DNA from 2 places in the Streptomyces sp. NPDC107559 genome. Region 1 is predicted to be linked to the other one. Evidence: riboswitches for the same ligand, from Rfam matches in the RefSeq annotation. Region 1 holds a riboswitch; the other holds the start of a gene.
What was found. Region 1 has a riboswitch for cyclic di-AMP ahead of ACZ7OY_RS18695 (C40 family peptidase). Riboswitches for the same ligand answer to the same signal wherever they lie in the genome.
Positions count from the first base shown of each region.

Region 1 (6,374 bases):
CCAGCAGCGCCTCGGCCAGGGTCTGCCACCCCAGCAGCGAGAAACGGGTGCCGAGCACGGTGGTCGCGGCGACCGCGGTGAGCGCCGCCGGCGTGCCCGCCCGGCGCACCCATGCCTCCCGCTCCCACAGCAGCTGGACGGCGAAGCCCGCCGCCAGGGCCAGCCAGGCGGCGCAGGCCGGCACCAGGGCGATCCGGGACAGCACCTCGTACCCCGTCTGCTCCAGTCCGACCGACAGGATGCCGGTCGCCAGCACCACGGCTCCGGTGGCCGGCTCACGCAACGCCCACCGGGCGCGGAGCGGTGGGGTACGGGGGGTGGAGGGCATGCGGTCGATGCTAAGGAGCGCCGCGCGCGGCGCGAGCGGGGCACGCGCGCGGGCGCCCGGAATCACCCGTGGTCGCAGGCGGCTCCGCCCGCTCCCCGGCACCCGCGTGGGGGTGCCGGAGGGCGGACGGGTGCCGGGGCCGGGCGTCAGGCCGGGCGGACCACGCTGTGGATCCCGGACTCGCCGTCGTAGTAGATCGACTCCTCGCGGACGTACGCGCCGGGCTTGGGGGCGTGGATCATCATGCCGTCGCCGATGTAGATGCCGACGTGGCTGACGTCGTCGTAGAAGAAGACCAGGTCACCCGGGCGGGCGTCGGCGAGGGAGACGGTGGTGCCGGCGTTCACCTGGTCGTAGGTGGTGCGCGGCAGGGTGACGCCGGCGGCCTTCCAGGCGGCCTGGGTGAGGCCGGAGCAGTCGTAGGAGCCGGGGCCCGTCGCGCCCCAGACGTACGGCTTGCCGATCTGCGCGCGGGCGAAGGCGAGCGCCTTCTCGGCCCGGGTGCCGACCGTGGAGTCCGCGGACGAGGAGGACGAGGTCGAGGAGGACGAGGTCGAGGAGGAAGAGCCGGACGAGGACGACGAGCCCGATGCCGCGCTCTCCTTCGCCGCCGCAGCGGCCGCTGCCGCCTGCTGCTTCGCCAGCTCCGCCGCCTTGCGCGCGGCCGCCTCCTGCTTCTGCTTCTCGATCGCGGCCAGCCGGGCCTTCTCCTCGGCCGTCAGCTGGGACAGCAGCACGCGCGCGGCGGCGAGCTTCTTCTGGACGGTCGCCTTGGCGGTCTGGAGGTCGTTCTGGGCGTCGGTGAGCGTGTCGAGGCTCTCGGTGGCCTCGCGGCGCTCCTTCATCGTCGCGGCCTGCTCGGTGACGTAGTCGTCGACCGCGCCCTTCTGCCGCGAGGTCAGCCGGCCCATGAGCTGGGCCTGGTCGAAGTAGTCCTGGGGCGAGTCCGCGAGCAGGAAGGTCGCGGTGTCCGGCGCGGTGGCACCGGTCCGGTACTGCGCCGCGGCGAAGGAACCGAGTTCCTCGCGCGCCTCGTTGAGCTTCTGGGTGCGCTGGGCGACGTTGTCGAGCAGGGTGTCGACGTGCTTGCGCTGCTTGGTGGTCTTTTCCTTGGCCGCGTTGTAGTTCTCGGTCGCCGACTCGGCCTGGCGGTACAGGTCGTCGACTTTCTTCTCGACCTCTTCCAGGCTCGGCCGGCCGTCGTCGGCCGAGGGGGCGGCGTGGGCCGTCTGGGACAACAGGGCGATCGAGGTGAGGGCCGCCGTGGCCAGGGCGGGGGTCCGTATGCCTGCTGCGCGCGTGCCTGCGGGACGCGACTTGCGGTGCGACGCCAAGAGAGGCGACTCCTTCCACACTCCGCCTACCGGGTTAGCTGTCGGGTTCGGGCGGATGATCGGAAGGTTTGCCCTACGGCCTGCCCCCGACGGGGATGCGGGCCGATTCACCCCGGTTCTCGGTTGGGTCCCCGGCTCCGGTTGCCCTGCGGGCGTTCCGGACTCGGCGGAGGCCGCGCGGCCCGGCGACGATCGCCGGTGGGGGTCGTGCGGCCCGCCCGGCACGCTAGCCAACTCCTGTGGCCCTTGTGAAGGTTGATGGGCGATATGCCCGATACATTTTCGTGACCTGGGCCCCGGCTGTGACGGGGTGCGGTCGATCCGGCATGGATGCTCAGGCTTGTTGGTGTTCGGACACGTTTTCCGGCTTTGTCGCACCGTGGCGCCCGGGTCGCCGAGGGTGAGGGGGACCCTCCCCGGCCCGGCCACGGAATGTGACGTTCCCCTCCCGGCCCCTCGGTCGGGGCCGTCCGGACGCGGGGATGTTCCCGGGACGGCGGCGGGTTGTCGGTGCGGCGCCCTAGACTCGGAGAGCGATGAGCAGCCTCTTTGACGACAGCTTCCTGGCGGATCTCCAGGCCCCCCGGGCCCATGGGGAGGAGCCCCCGCCTCCGCCCGAGGACGAGCACGTGCCGGAGCCGGTCCCGGACGATCTGTTCGGCGGGAAGTTCGACGTGCCGCCGGACCGGGACGATTACTACCGCGACGGCGCCCCGCGCCCGGTGGTCGACCCGGCCGCCCTCCTGGACGGGCTGAACGACAACCAGCGCGCCGCCGTCGTCCACTCCGGCTCCCCGCTGCTCATCGTGGCCGGCGCCGGCTCCGGCAAGACCCGGGTGCTCACGCACCGCATCGCCCACCTGCTCGGCGAGCGGAACGTGCATCCGGGCCAGATCCTCGCGATCACCTTCACCAACAAGGCCGCGGGCGAGATGAAGGAGCGCGTCGAGCAGCTCGTCGGCCCGCGCGCGAACGCGATGTGGGTGATGACCTTCCACAGCGCGTGCGTGCGCATCCTGCGCCGCGAGAGCAAGCGCCTCGGCTTCACGTCGTCGTTCTCGATCTACGACGCCGCCGACTCCAAGCGTCTGATGGCCCTGGTCTGCCGTGACCTGGACCTCGACCCCAAGCGTTTCCCGCCGAAGTCCTTCAGCGCCAAGATCTCCAACCTGAAGAACGAGCTGATCGACGAGGAGGACTTCGCGGCCCAGGCCGGCGACGGCTTCGAGAAGACCCTCGCCCAGGCCTACGCGATGTACCAGTCGCGGCTGCGCGAGGCCAACGCGCTCGACTTCGACGACCTGATCATGACGACGGTCAACCTGCTGCGCGCCTTCCCGGACGTCGCCGAGCACTACCGCCGCCGCTTCCGGCATGTGCTCGTCGACGAGTACCAGGACACCAACCACGCCCAGTACGCGCTGGTCCGTGAGCTCGTCGGCACCTCGGAGCACCCCGTGGACGTGCCGCCCGGTGAGTTCGACCTCCTGCCCGCCGAACTGTGCGTCGTGGGTGACGCCGACCAGTCGATCTACGCCTTCCGCGGCGCCACCATCCGCAACATCCTCCAGTTCGAGGAGGACTACCCGGACGCGACGACGATCCTGCTGGAGCAGAACTACCGCTCCACGCAGACCATCCTCTCCGCGGCCAACGCGGTCATCGAGCGCAACGAGTCCCGCCGTCCCAAGAACCTGTGGACCAACGCGGGCGCGGGCGCGAGCATCACCGGATACGTCGCCGACACCGAGCACGACGAGGCGCAGTTCGTCGCCGACGAGATAGACCGTCTCACCGACGCGGGCCAGGCCAAGGCCGGCGATGTCGCGGTGTTCTACCGCACCAACGCCCAGTCCCGTGTCTTCGAGGAGATCTTCATCCGGGTCGGCCTGCCGTACAAGGTCGTCGGCGGCGTCCGCTTCTACGAGCGCAAGGAGGTCCGGGACGTCCTGGCCTATCTGCGTGTCCTGGCCAACCCCGAGGACTCGGTCCCGCTGCGCCGCATCCTCAACGTGCCCAAGCGCGGTATCGGCGAGCGCGCCGAGGCGATGATCGACGCCCTCTCCCAGCGCGAGAGGATCAGCTTCCCGCAGGCGCTGCGGCGCGTCGACGAGGCGTACGGCATGGCCGCGCGCTCCACCAACGCCGTCCAGCGCTTCAACGTGCTGATGGACGACCTGCGCACGATCGTCGAGTCGGGCGCCGGTCCGGCGACGGTCCTGGAGGCCGTCCTCGAACGGACCGGATACCTCGCCGAGTTGCAGGCCTCCACCGACCCGCAGGACGAGACCCGCATCGAGAACCTCCAGGAACTCGCCGCCGTGGCCCTGGAGTTCGAGCAGGAGACCGGCGAGGGCGAGGCGACGGGCGGGCTCTCCGACTTCCTGGAGCGGGTCGCGCTGGTCGCCGACTCCGACCAGATCCCCGACGAGGAGGACGGCGACGGCGTCATCACGCTGATGACCCTGCACACCGCCAAGGGACTGGAGTTCCCGGTCGTCTTCCTGACCGGCATGGAGGACGGCGTCTTCCCGCACATGCGTGCCCTCGGCCAGGCCAAGGAGCTGGAGGAGGAGCGCCGCCTGGCGTACGTCGGCATCACCCGCGCGCGTGAGCGGCTCTACCTCACCCGGTCGGCGATGCGCAGCGCCTGGGGACAGCCCTCGTACAACCCGCCCTCCCGCTTCCTGGAGGAGATCCCGCCGGCCCACCTGGAGTGGAAGCGGACGGGCGCGACGGCACCGGTGTCGTCGGGGCCGGTCTCGGGGGTGGCGGCCTCGCTGTCGTCCTCGCGCTCGCGTTCGTCGGCGTCCGGCGCGTCCGGCTTCGCCACACGCCGCACCTCGGAGAAGCCGGTGGTGTCCCTGTCCGTCGGCGACCGGGTCACGCACGACCAGTTCGGGCTGGGCACGGTCGTCGGCGTGAAGGGCACGGGCGCGAACGCGGAGGCGACGATCGACTTCGGCGACACCAAGCCGAAGCGGCTGCTGCTGCGGTACGCGCCGGTGGAGAAGCTCTAGGGGTCGTGGAAAGAGCCCTCGGGATCTCCGGGGGCTCGATCGACACTGATTCGGGCGGTGGTGCGCGGTTACGTCGGGTCGAGACCGTGGCTGCGCAGCCAGGGGAGCGGGTCGATGGCCGAGCCACCGCCGGGCCGCACCTCGAAGTGCAGGTGGGGGCCGGTCGAGTTGCCCGAGTTCCCGGAGTACGCGATCGGGTCGCCGGCCTTCACCGTCGTACCGGAGGCGACACGGTAGGTGGAGAGGTGGCAGTACCAGGTCTCCGTGCCGTCCATCGCCGTCACGATCATCATGTTGCCGTACGCGCTGTTCCACTGCGTGCGGACGGTGCCGTCGGTCGCGGCCATCACCGTCGTGCCGTAGGAGACGGGGAAGTCGATGCCGGTGTGCACCGACATCCAGTTCACGCCGGCCTGGCCGAAGTAGGCGCTCAGGCCCTTGCGCTCGACCGGGATGGCGTACTTCGGGCGCAGCCGCTCCTTGCGGGCCGCCTCCGCCGCCGCCTTCTTCTTCTCGGACTCCTGCTGGGTCCTGAGGTCGATGCGTTCCTGCGTACGGCTGGCCCGGTCGGCGAAGTCGTCGGCGCCGGCGGAGAGGCTGCGCAGCTGGCTGTCCAGCTTGTTGTTGGCGGCGGACGGTTTCACCGCCTTCGCGTCCGAGGCGGATGCGGTCGTGTCCCTGCCGTCGTCGTTCAGGTTGCCCACCACCGAGGCGGCGGCGACCCCGGCGACGCCCATCACGCACACCGAGGGCACCGCCACGGTCAGCAGCGCGGAGCGCCTGGCGGGCATACGGCGGCGGGAGCGGGAGGCCGTGCGCGGTGCCGGGAGCGGGGCGAGCTCCTCCTGGTCGTCGAGGAGCGGCGCCACGGCGGGGAGCTCACCGGTGGCGGTCGGATCCTCGTCCTCTTCCGGAGCCGGCTCCTCGGCGGAGGGCTCTTCGGAGGGTTCTTCGGAGTGCTCGTCGGACAGGTCCGGCGCGTTGCCGTCGGCGTTCCACTGCGTGGCGTCGTAGGCGCCGGTGTCGAAGGCCTGCGTGCCCCATTCCCACTGCTGGGTCGGGTCGGCCGGGGCGCCGTCGGTCTGGAGCCAGGTGTGCGCGTCCCACTGCCCGGAGGTGTCGGAGCCCGCCGTCTGCGGCGGGACGGCGGACAGCTGCTGGTGGCCGGCGGCCCAGGCCGTCGTCTCGTACGCCCCCGTGTCGTAGCCGCTCTGCTGGGCCGCGTACGGGTCGTAGCCCGACCACTGGGTCGCGTCGTAGGAACCGGAGTCGTGAGCGGTGTGGTGGCCGGTGTGGTGGTGACCGGTGTGGTGACCGCCGTCGTACGCGCCGGTGTCGTAGGCGGCGCCGTCCTGGTACGAGCCGTAGGCGCCCGCGTCGGTGGCGTTGCCCTGGAGGCCGCCGTCGCCGTAGAAGGGGCCGGTCGTGAAGGTCCCGGAGGCGTGCGCTCCGTTGTCGGGGCCGGTCATGCCGAAACCGCTCGCGTCGTAGCCGACGCCGTACGTGGTGAAGCCGCCGTACTGGGCCTCCTGGGTGCCGTACGGCGCATAGTGCGCCGAGGCGGGCTCGGAAGCCGGAGCCGGGGTGGTCATGGTCCCCGACGGGTGACGGTCGTTCACCAACTTCTCTTTCGCCTCGACAACAGGGGCTGCCAGAGCAGTGCGGCGACTGTACCCGTCGGTATGAGCGCAC
Region 1 covers NZ_JBVKBD010000005.1:346,364-352,737, forward strand. Annotated here, with positions in the region: gene ACZ7OY_RS18690 (SLAC1 family transporter) at 1-328, opposite strand, end outside; gene ACZ7OY_RS18695 (C40 family peptidase) at 475-1,662, opposite strand; cyclic di-AMP (ydaO/yuaA leader) riboswitch at 1,671-1,841, opposite strand; gene pcrA (DNA helicase PcrA) at 2,199-4,682, shown strand; gene ACZ7OY_RS18705 (M23 family metallopeptidase) at 4,751-6,274, opposite strand.

Region 2 (6,374 bases), on a different contig from region 1:
GTTCAGCGCGATGACCGCCGTCTACGACACCATGCGCTACGTCAGCTGCGACGTGGAGACGTTCTGCATGGGCCGGGCCGGGGCGTCCGCCGCGGTGCTGCTGGCCGCGGGCACGCCGGGCAGGCGGCACGCGCTGCCGGGCGCCCGGGTGACGATCACCCAGCCGGCGCTTCCCGGGCCGATCGAGGCCCAGGTGAGCGATCTCGCCGTCGAGGCGGAGGAGCTGGCGCGCACCCGGGCCCTGCTGGAGGAGATGTTGGTCCGGCACACGGGCCGCACGCCGGAGCAGGTGACCGCGGACATCGAGCGGGAGACGGTCCTGGACGCACGGGGCGCGCTGGAGTTCGGCCTGGTGGACCGCGTCATCGACGGCCGTGACGTCCCGCCCGCCGCACCGGGCACGTCCGGCACCCCCACCCTCCCCGGCGCACCCGGCGCACCCACCGCTCCCGGCGCGAGGTGAGCCGCGGATGCTGCCGCCGGAGCTCCCGCCGCTGCCCGCCCTGACCCGGGCCGAGGGCGAGTTGATCGATCGTTACCTGGAGGTGGTCGACCTGCTCGGCCGCATCAACCCCGCGCACCACGGGGACACCTACCGCGGACTGCGCGCCGCCCAGGCGCTGGTGGGCAGGGCGACCGCGCTGCGCGACGCGCTGACGCTGATGCACCAGCGGGGCGAGGCCGAACTGCACGCGCCGACGCTCGCGCGGGCGCTGCGCGTCCTGGACGGGGAGCGCCGCACGGCGCGTGTCACCGTGCCCGCGCGCTCCGACAGTTGACCCGCCCTCGGCCGCCCCGGACGTTCCGCGCGGCGCGCGAAGCGTCCGGGGCTGAGTTCAAACGCCCCAAACGACGTACCCCCTGATGCAGTAGCGGCGAATCGTTTTCTCGGGCCTCCAGGGTTGCGCAACGCGCGTAGCACGACGGCGGGATGAAGCGCTCCGCCGCTGGTCCGGGGCCCGTCGTTCCCCTGGACGGCCGATCGAACAAACAGGCGTCCACCCGAACGGGTGAGTGGTGAGTAACAACACAAATCCACGGTTCCGTTGGGATTTTCGTTCACCTGTGAGTGAAGATCCCTGTCTGACGACAAGCCCCCGCCACAGCGGCGGGGCGGTCCGGGCGGACGCCGAGTCCTGCCGCCGCCCGGATGACCGGTCGACAGGAGTGCATCGGCAGGAGTGGAGGACCCAGGCACGACGGGTTCGCCGGAACGGTCAAGCCATGGCCGGACCGAGCAGCCCTTGGGGTGAAGCCGCATCGCGGCCGGGCAACTTCGCCAGCCCGAATCCGACAGGTCATCCTTCACAGGCGGCTGACGAAGGGTTGCGCATGACTGCGCTCAATCGTGTCCCGTCGCTGATGGTCCGGGCCGGTACGGCCTCGGCGCTCACCATCGCCGCCGTGGGCGGCTCGATCGTGGTTCCGGGCCTCTCCGCGGACGCGGCGGCCGCCACGACCGCGACGAAGGCTCTCAAGGTCGCGGCCTCCAAGAAGGGCTCGCCGTACCGGTACGGCGCCACCGGGCCGCGCAGGTTCGACTGCTCGGGGCTCACGCTGTACGCGTTCAAGAAGGCGGGCAAGAAGCTGCCCCGCACCGCGGCCCAGCAGTACAACAAGACCCACCACGTGTCGGCCCGCCACCGCAAGGCCGGAGACCTGGTGTTCTTCCACTCGGGTTCCAGCGTCTACCACGTCGGCATCTACGCCGGAAAGGGAAAGATCTGGCACGCCCCGAAGACGGGGGACGTGGTGCGGCTCCAGAAGATCTGGACGAAGAGCGTCTGGTACGGCCGGGTGAGCTGATCCGCCCGGTTCGGTGGCGGCGGCCCGGCACGCCGCCACCGCATCGGGCCCTCTCCCCGGCCGGGCGCCCGGCCCTCAAGGCTCCTGCTGCCCCGCGGCAGGCACCGGCCGGGCCGGGACGGACCACGGGAGCTCGATGCAGACCGTCTTGCCCCCCTCGGCGGTCGGACGGACGTGCAGCCGTCCGCCGCACTCGGTGGTGAGCCAGCGGACGATCACCATGCCCCGGCCGTTGTCCTGCTGGACAGCGGCCGGCAGCCGTTTGGGAAAGCGCGGATGGCTGTCGGTGACACCGACACGCAGCCGCTCGTCACGGTCGAGAGTGAGATCGACCGTGAACGTCGGGGACTGCCCGAATGTGTGCTGTACGGCGTTGGTGGCGAGTTCGGAGACGATCAGTCGGACGGTGTCGGCCATTTCGGCTTCCGCGGGCAGGCCCCACTCCACGAGGGCGCTCGCCACGAAGTTGCGGGCCGCGGAGACCGAGGCTGGATCGCTCGGCAGAGTGACGGATGCTTCCAGATGGTCTGCCATGGCGACGTCGTCCCTTCCCACGGGACCGCAGTCCGACAAGGAGCGGATTCGAGTACGGTCCCGGACTGGTGCTTCTTCGCCAGACTGCCATTACCGGGCCGGTCGCGGTGCCGATCCACCGAGATATGCATATATCTGTCGCTCGAAGCGGTGAACTCTGCGACGGCAGACCGTATTTGGGCGGCTCGGAAGGAGTAGGGAGTTTTCCCATGCAGTACGGTCCCGCCGTGCGCCGTCGGAAACTGGGCGCCGAACTGCGCGCACTGCGCGCCCGCACCGGGCTCACCAGTGGTGAGGCGGCCCGCCTGGTGGGCTGGCATCAGTCGAAGGTGAGCCGGATCGAGACCGGCGCCAGCGGAGTGAAACCGGCCGATGTGCGGCTGCTCCTGGACGCGTACGGCGTCGCCGAGGCGGAACTGCGGGAGTTGCTGCTGATACTGGCGGGCTCCCACGACGGCGGCCGGGACCACTGGTGGCACGCGTACCGTGGTGTTCTCCCGCCCACCTACCGGGATTTCATCAGTCTGGAGTCACAGGCGAGCGCGATGCGCACGCTGGAGACTTCCGTGGTCCCGGGGTTGTTGCAGACGCCCGAGTACGCCCGCGCGGTGACCCGCGCCGCGGTCGAAGGACTGGACGAGGAACGGCTGGACGCGCTGGTCGAGGTGCGGCTGGCCAGGCAGGACGTGCTGCGCGCCCATCGCCCGCTGGAGCTGACCGCGGTCCTGGACGAGGCGGTGCTGCGCCGGGAGGTCGGCGGACCCGAGGTGATGGCGCGTCAGTTGCGGCGTCTGGTGGAGGCGGGTCGGCTGCCCCAAGTGCGGCTCCAGGTCCTGCCGTTCCGGGCGGGAGCACACATTGGCATCACCGGACCTTTCGTTATCTTGTCATTTCCGAGCACTTCTGATCTGGATGTGGTTGTTCTCGACCACATGACGAGTAGCCTCTACCTCGAACGGAGAGAAGACCTCCAGGCGTACTCAGAGGCCTTCAACACCCTCAGGACACACGCCCTTTCACCCGAGGACTCATTGGATTTCATCGCCGGGATAGGTGACGACACATAAGGAGGCACCATGACTGCACTGCCTCGGAACACGGTCCCCGCCACGCAACTGCACGGCGCGATGTGGCTGCGCAGCAGCTACAGCACGGGAGCGAACAACTGCGTCGAGACGGCACGGCCCGGCCGAGGGCCGTGGGCCGGACTGCTCGCCGTACGCGACTCCAAGGATCCGGCCGGACCCGCGCTGCTCTTCTCCCCCGAGAGCTGGGCGAAATTCACGGCCACATTCCGCTAATTCCGGTCATTCCCGGTCCACTCCGGCCAACATCGGTCCGACACCGATCGGCATCACATCGGCACCGCAACGGTGTCAAAAATCCGTCATTCAGCGGCAATTGACGAACAGGCGAAACAGGGCCGTGTCACGCCGACTCATGGTCGTGTCTCGTCGATCACCCGCACCGCGTGCGCGATCTGCTCCTCGGTGAGGTCCGCGCGCGCGGTGAGCCGAAGCCGCGAGATCCCGTCGGGCACGGAAGGAGGACGGAAGCAGCCCACCACGACACCCGCCGCCCGGCAGTCGGCCGCCCACTGCACGGCCTGCTCCGGGGACGGTGCCCGCACGGAGACGACCGCGGCGTCCGGACGTACCGCCTCCAGGCCCGCGGCCGTCAGGCGCGCGTGCAGTTCGCCCGCCACCGTGCGGGCCCGTGCCGCGCGCTCGGGCTCGCGGCGCAGCAGCCGCAGGGCAGAAAGGGCCGCGCCCACCGCCGCGGGGGCGAGACCGGTGTCGAAGATGAACGTCCGCGCCGCGTTGACCAGATGGTCGATCACCCGGGCCGGGCCGAGCACGGCACCGCCCTGACTGCCCAGCGACTTGGACAGGGTGACCGTCGCCACGACGTCGTCGGTACCCGCGAGCCCGGCCGCGTACGGGGCTCCCCGGCCGCCGTCGCCCAGCACGCCGAGCCCGTGCGCGTCGTCGACGACCAGTCCGGCGCCGTGCTCCCGGCAGACCCGGGCGAGCGCGGCCAGCGGTGCGGCGTCGCCGTCGACCGAGAAGACCGTGTCGGAGACGGCCACCGCCGGCCCCTCGTGGGTCCGCAGCGCCTTGCGCACGGCGTCCGGGTCCGCGTGCGCGACGACCTGGGTGCCGCCCCGGGCCAGTCGGCAGCCGTCGATCAGCGAGGCGTGGTTGCCCGCGTCCGAGACGATCAGCGAGCCGTGCGGCGCCAGGGCCGAGACGGCCCCGAGGTTGGCGGCGTAGCCGGAGGAGAAGACCAGGGCCGCCTCGAAGCCGCAGAAGGCGGCCAGTTCCCGTTCGAGTTCGGCGTGCAGTTCGGTGGTGCCGGTGACGAGCCGGGAGCCGGTCGCGCCGCCGCCCCAGGTCCGCGCCGCGCGCGCCGCGCCCTCGGTGACCTCGGGATGGCGGGCCAGGCCGAGGTAGTCGTTGCTCGCGAGGTCGAGGAGCGGCGAGCCGGCCGGGCGCGGGCGCAGGGTCCGTACGAGTCCGGCCCGGCCGCGCAGATCCGCCTGCTCGTCGATCCAGCCGAACGCCATGGGTCCTCCGGGGATTTTGTAGGCAGTGGACAGACCCTAGCCGGACGGCCGTCGGGCCAGGATGTGGCAATCCACACACCGTGAAGTGTCTCTGTTGTGTGAAGTCACCTTGGCCCCGAGCAGGTCCTTACGACAGGATCGGCTCTCATGGACCTGCTGAACACGCTGGTGGAGAAGGGGCTTCGGCGCGAGCTGCCGAGCCGTGAGGAAGCACTCGCCGTACTGGCCACCTCCGACGACGAACTGCTCGATGTGGTGGCCGCCGCCGGCAAGGTGCGTCGGCAGTGGTTCGGCCGACGGGTGAAACTCAACTACCTCGTCAACCTGAAGTCCGGACTGTGTCCGGAGGACTGCTCCTACTGCTCGCAGCGGCTGGGCTCGACGGCCGGGATCCTCAAGTACACCTGGCTCAAGCCGGACGAGGCCTCCCAGGCCGCGGCGGCCGGACTGGCCGGCGGCGCCAAGCGGGTCTGCCTGGTGGCCAGCGGGCGCGGTCCGACCGACCGGGACGTGGAGCGGGTCTCGGACACCATCAAGGCCATCAAGGCCGAGAACGAGGGCGTGGAGGTGTGCGCCTGTCTCGGCCTGCTCTCCGACGGCCAGGCGGAGCGGCTGCGCGCGGCGGGTGCGGACGCGTACAACCACAACCTCAACACGTCCGAGGAGACGTACGCGGACATCACCACCACGCACACCTACGCCGACCGGGTGGACACCGTGCAGAAGGCCCACGCGGCCGGCCTTTCGGCGTGCTCGGGGCTGATCGCGGGCATGGGCGAGAGCGACGAGGACCTGGTCGACGTGGTCTTCTCGCTGCGCGAGCTCGACCCCGACTCCGTTCCGGTGAACTTCCTGATCCCGTTCGAGGGCACCCCGCTGGCCAAGGAGTGGAACCTCACCCCGCAGCGCTGTTTGCGGATCCTGGCGATGGTGCGGTTCGTGTGCCCGGACGTCGAGGTGCGGATCGCGGGCGGCCGCGAGGTGCATCTCCGTACGATGCAGCCGCTCGCCCTGCACCTGGCCAACTCGATCTTCCTCGGGGACTACCTCACCAGTGAGGGCCAGGCGGGCAAGGCCGACCTGGAGATGATCGCCGACGCCGGGTTCGAGGTGGAGGGCGCCGACCAGGTGACACTGCCCGAGCACCGGTCCGGCGGCTGCCACGACGGCGAGAGCGGCGGCTGCCACGACGACGGCGACACCGGCTGCCACGGCGGCGCCGGCGTCTGCGGCTCCGCCCCCGCGGCCGCCGCCCCCGCCCCGCGGGTCGACGAGCCGCGCCCGGACCTCGTCGCCGTACGCCGCCGGGGAGCCGGTACGGACCTCGCGCCCAATGCCTGACCTGAACGTGCCCGAACTGCTCGAACTGGACCGACGCCACGTCTGGCACCCCTACGGCCCGATGCCGGGCCGCCAGGAGCCGCTGGTCGTGGCGTCGGCGAGCGGAGTGCGGCTGACCCTCGCCGAC
Region 2 covers NZ_JBVKBD010000014.1:92,973-99,346, forward strand. Annotated here, with positions in the region: gene ACZ7OY_RS32440 (ATP-dependent Clp protease proteolytic subunit) at 1-463, shown strand, start outside; gene ACZ7OY_RS32445 (hypothetical protein) at 471-779, shown strand; cyclic di-AMP (ydaO/yuaA leader) riboswitch at 1,159-1,329, shown strand; gene ACZ7OY_RS32450 (C40 family peptidase) at 1,333-1,806, shown strand; gene ACZ7OY_RS32455 (ATP-binding protein) at 1,882-2,340, opposite strand; gene ACZ7OY_RS32460 (helix-turn-helix domain-containing protein) at 2,550-3,407, shown strand; gene ACZ7OY_RS32465 (DUF397 domain-containing protein) at 3,417-3,641, shown strand; gene ACZ7OY_RS32470 (8-amino-7-oxononanoate synthase) at 3,779-4,906, opposite strand; gene bioB (biotin synthase BioB) at 5,054-6,247, shown strand; gene ACZ7OY_RS32480 (adenosylmethionine--8-amino-7-oxononanoate transaminase) at 6,240-6,374, shown strand, end outside.
Region 2: linked by a shared signal. The riboswitch ahead of ACZ7OY_RS32450 (C40 family peptidase) and the one ahead of ACZ7OY_RS18695 (C40 family peptidase) in region 1 are both predicted to bind cyclic di-AMP.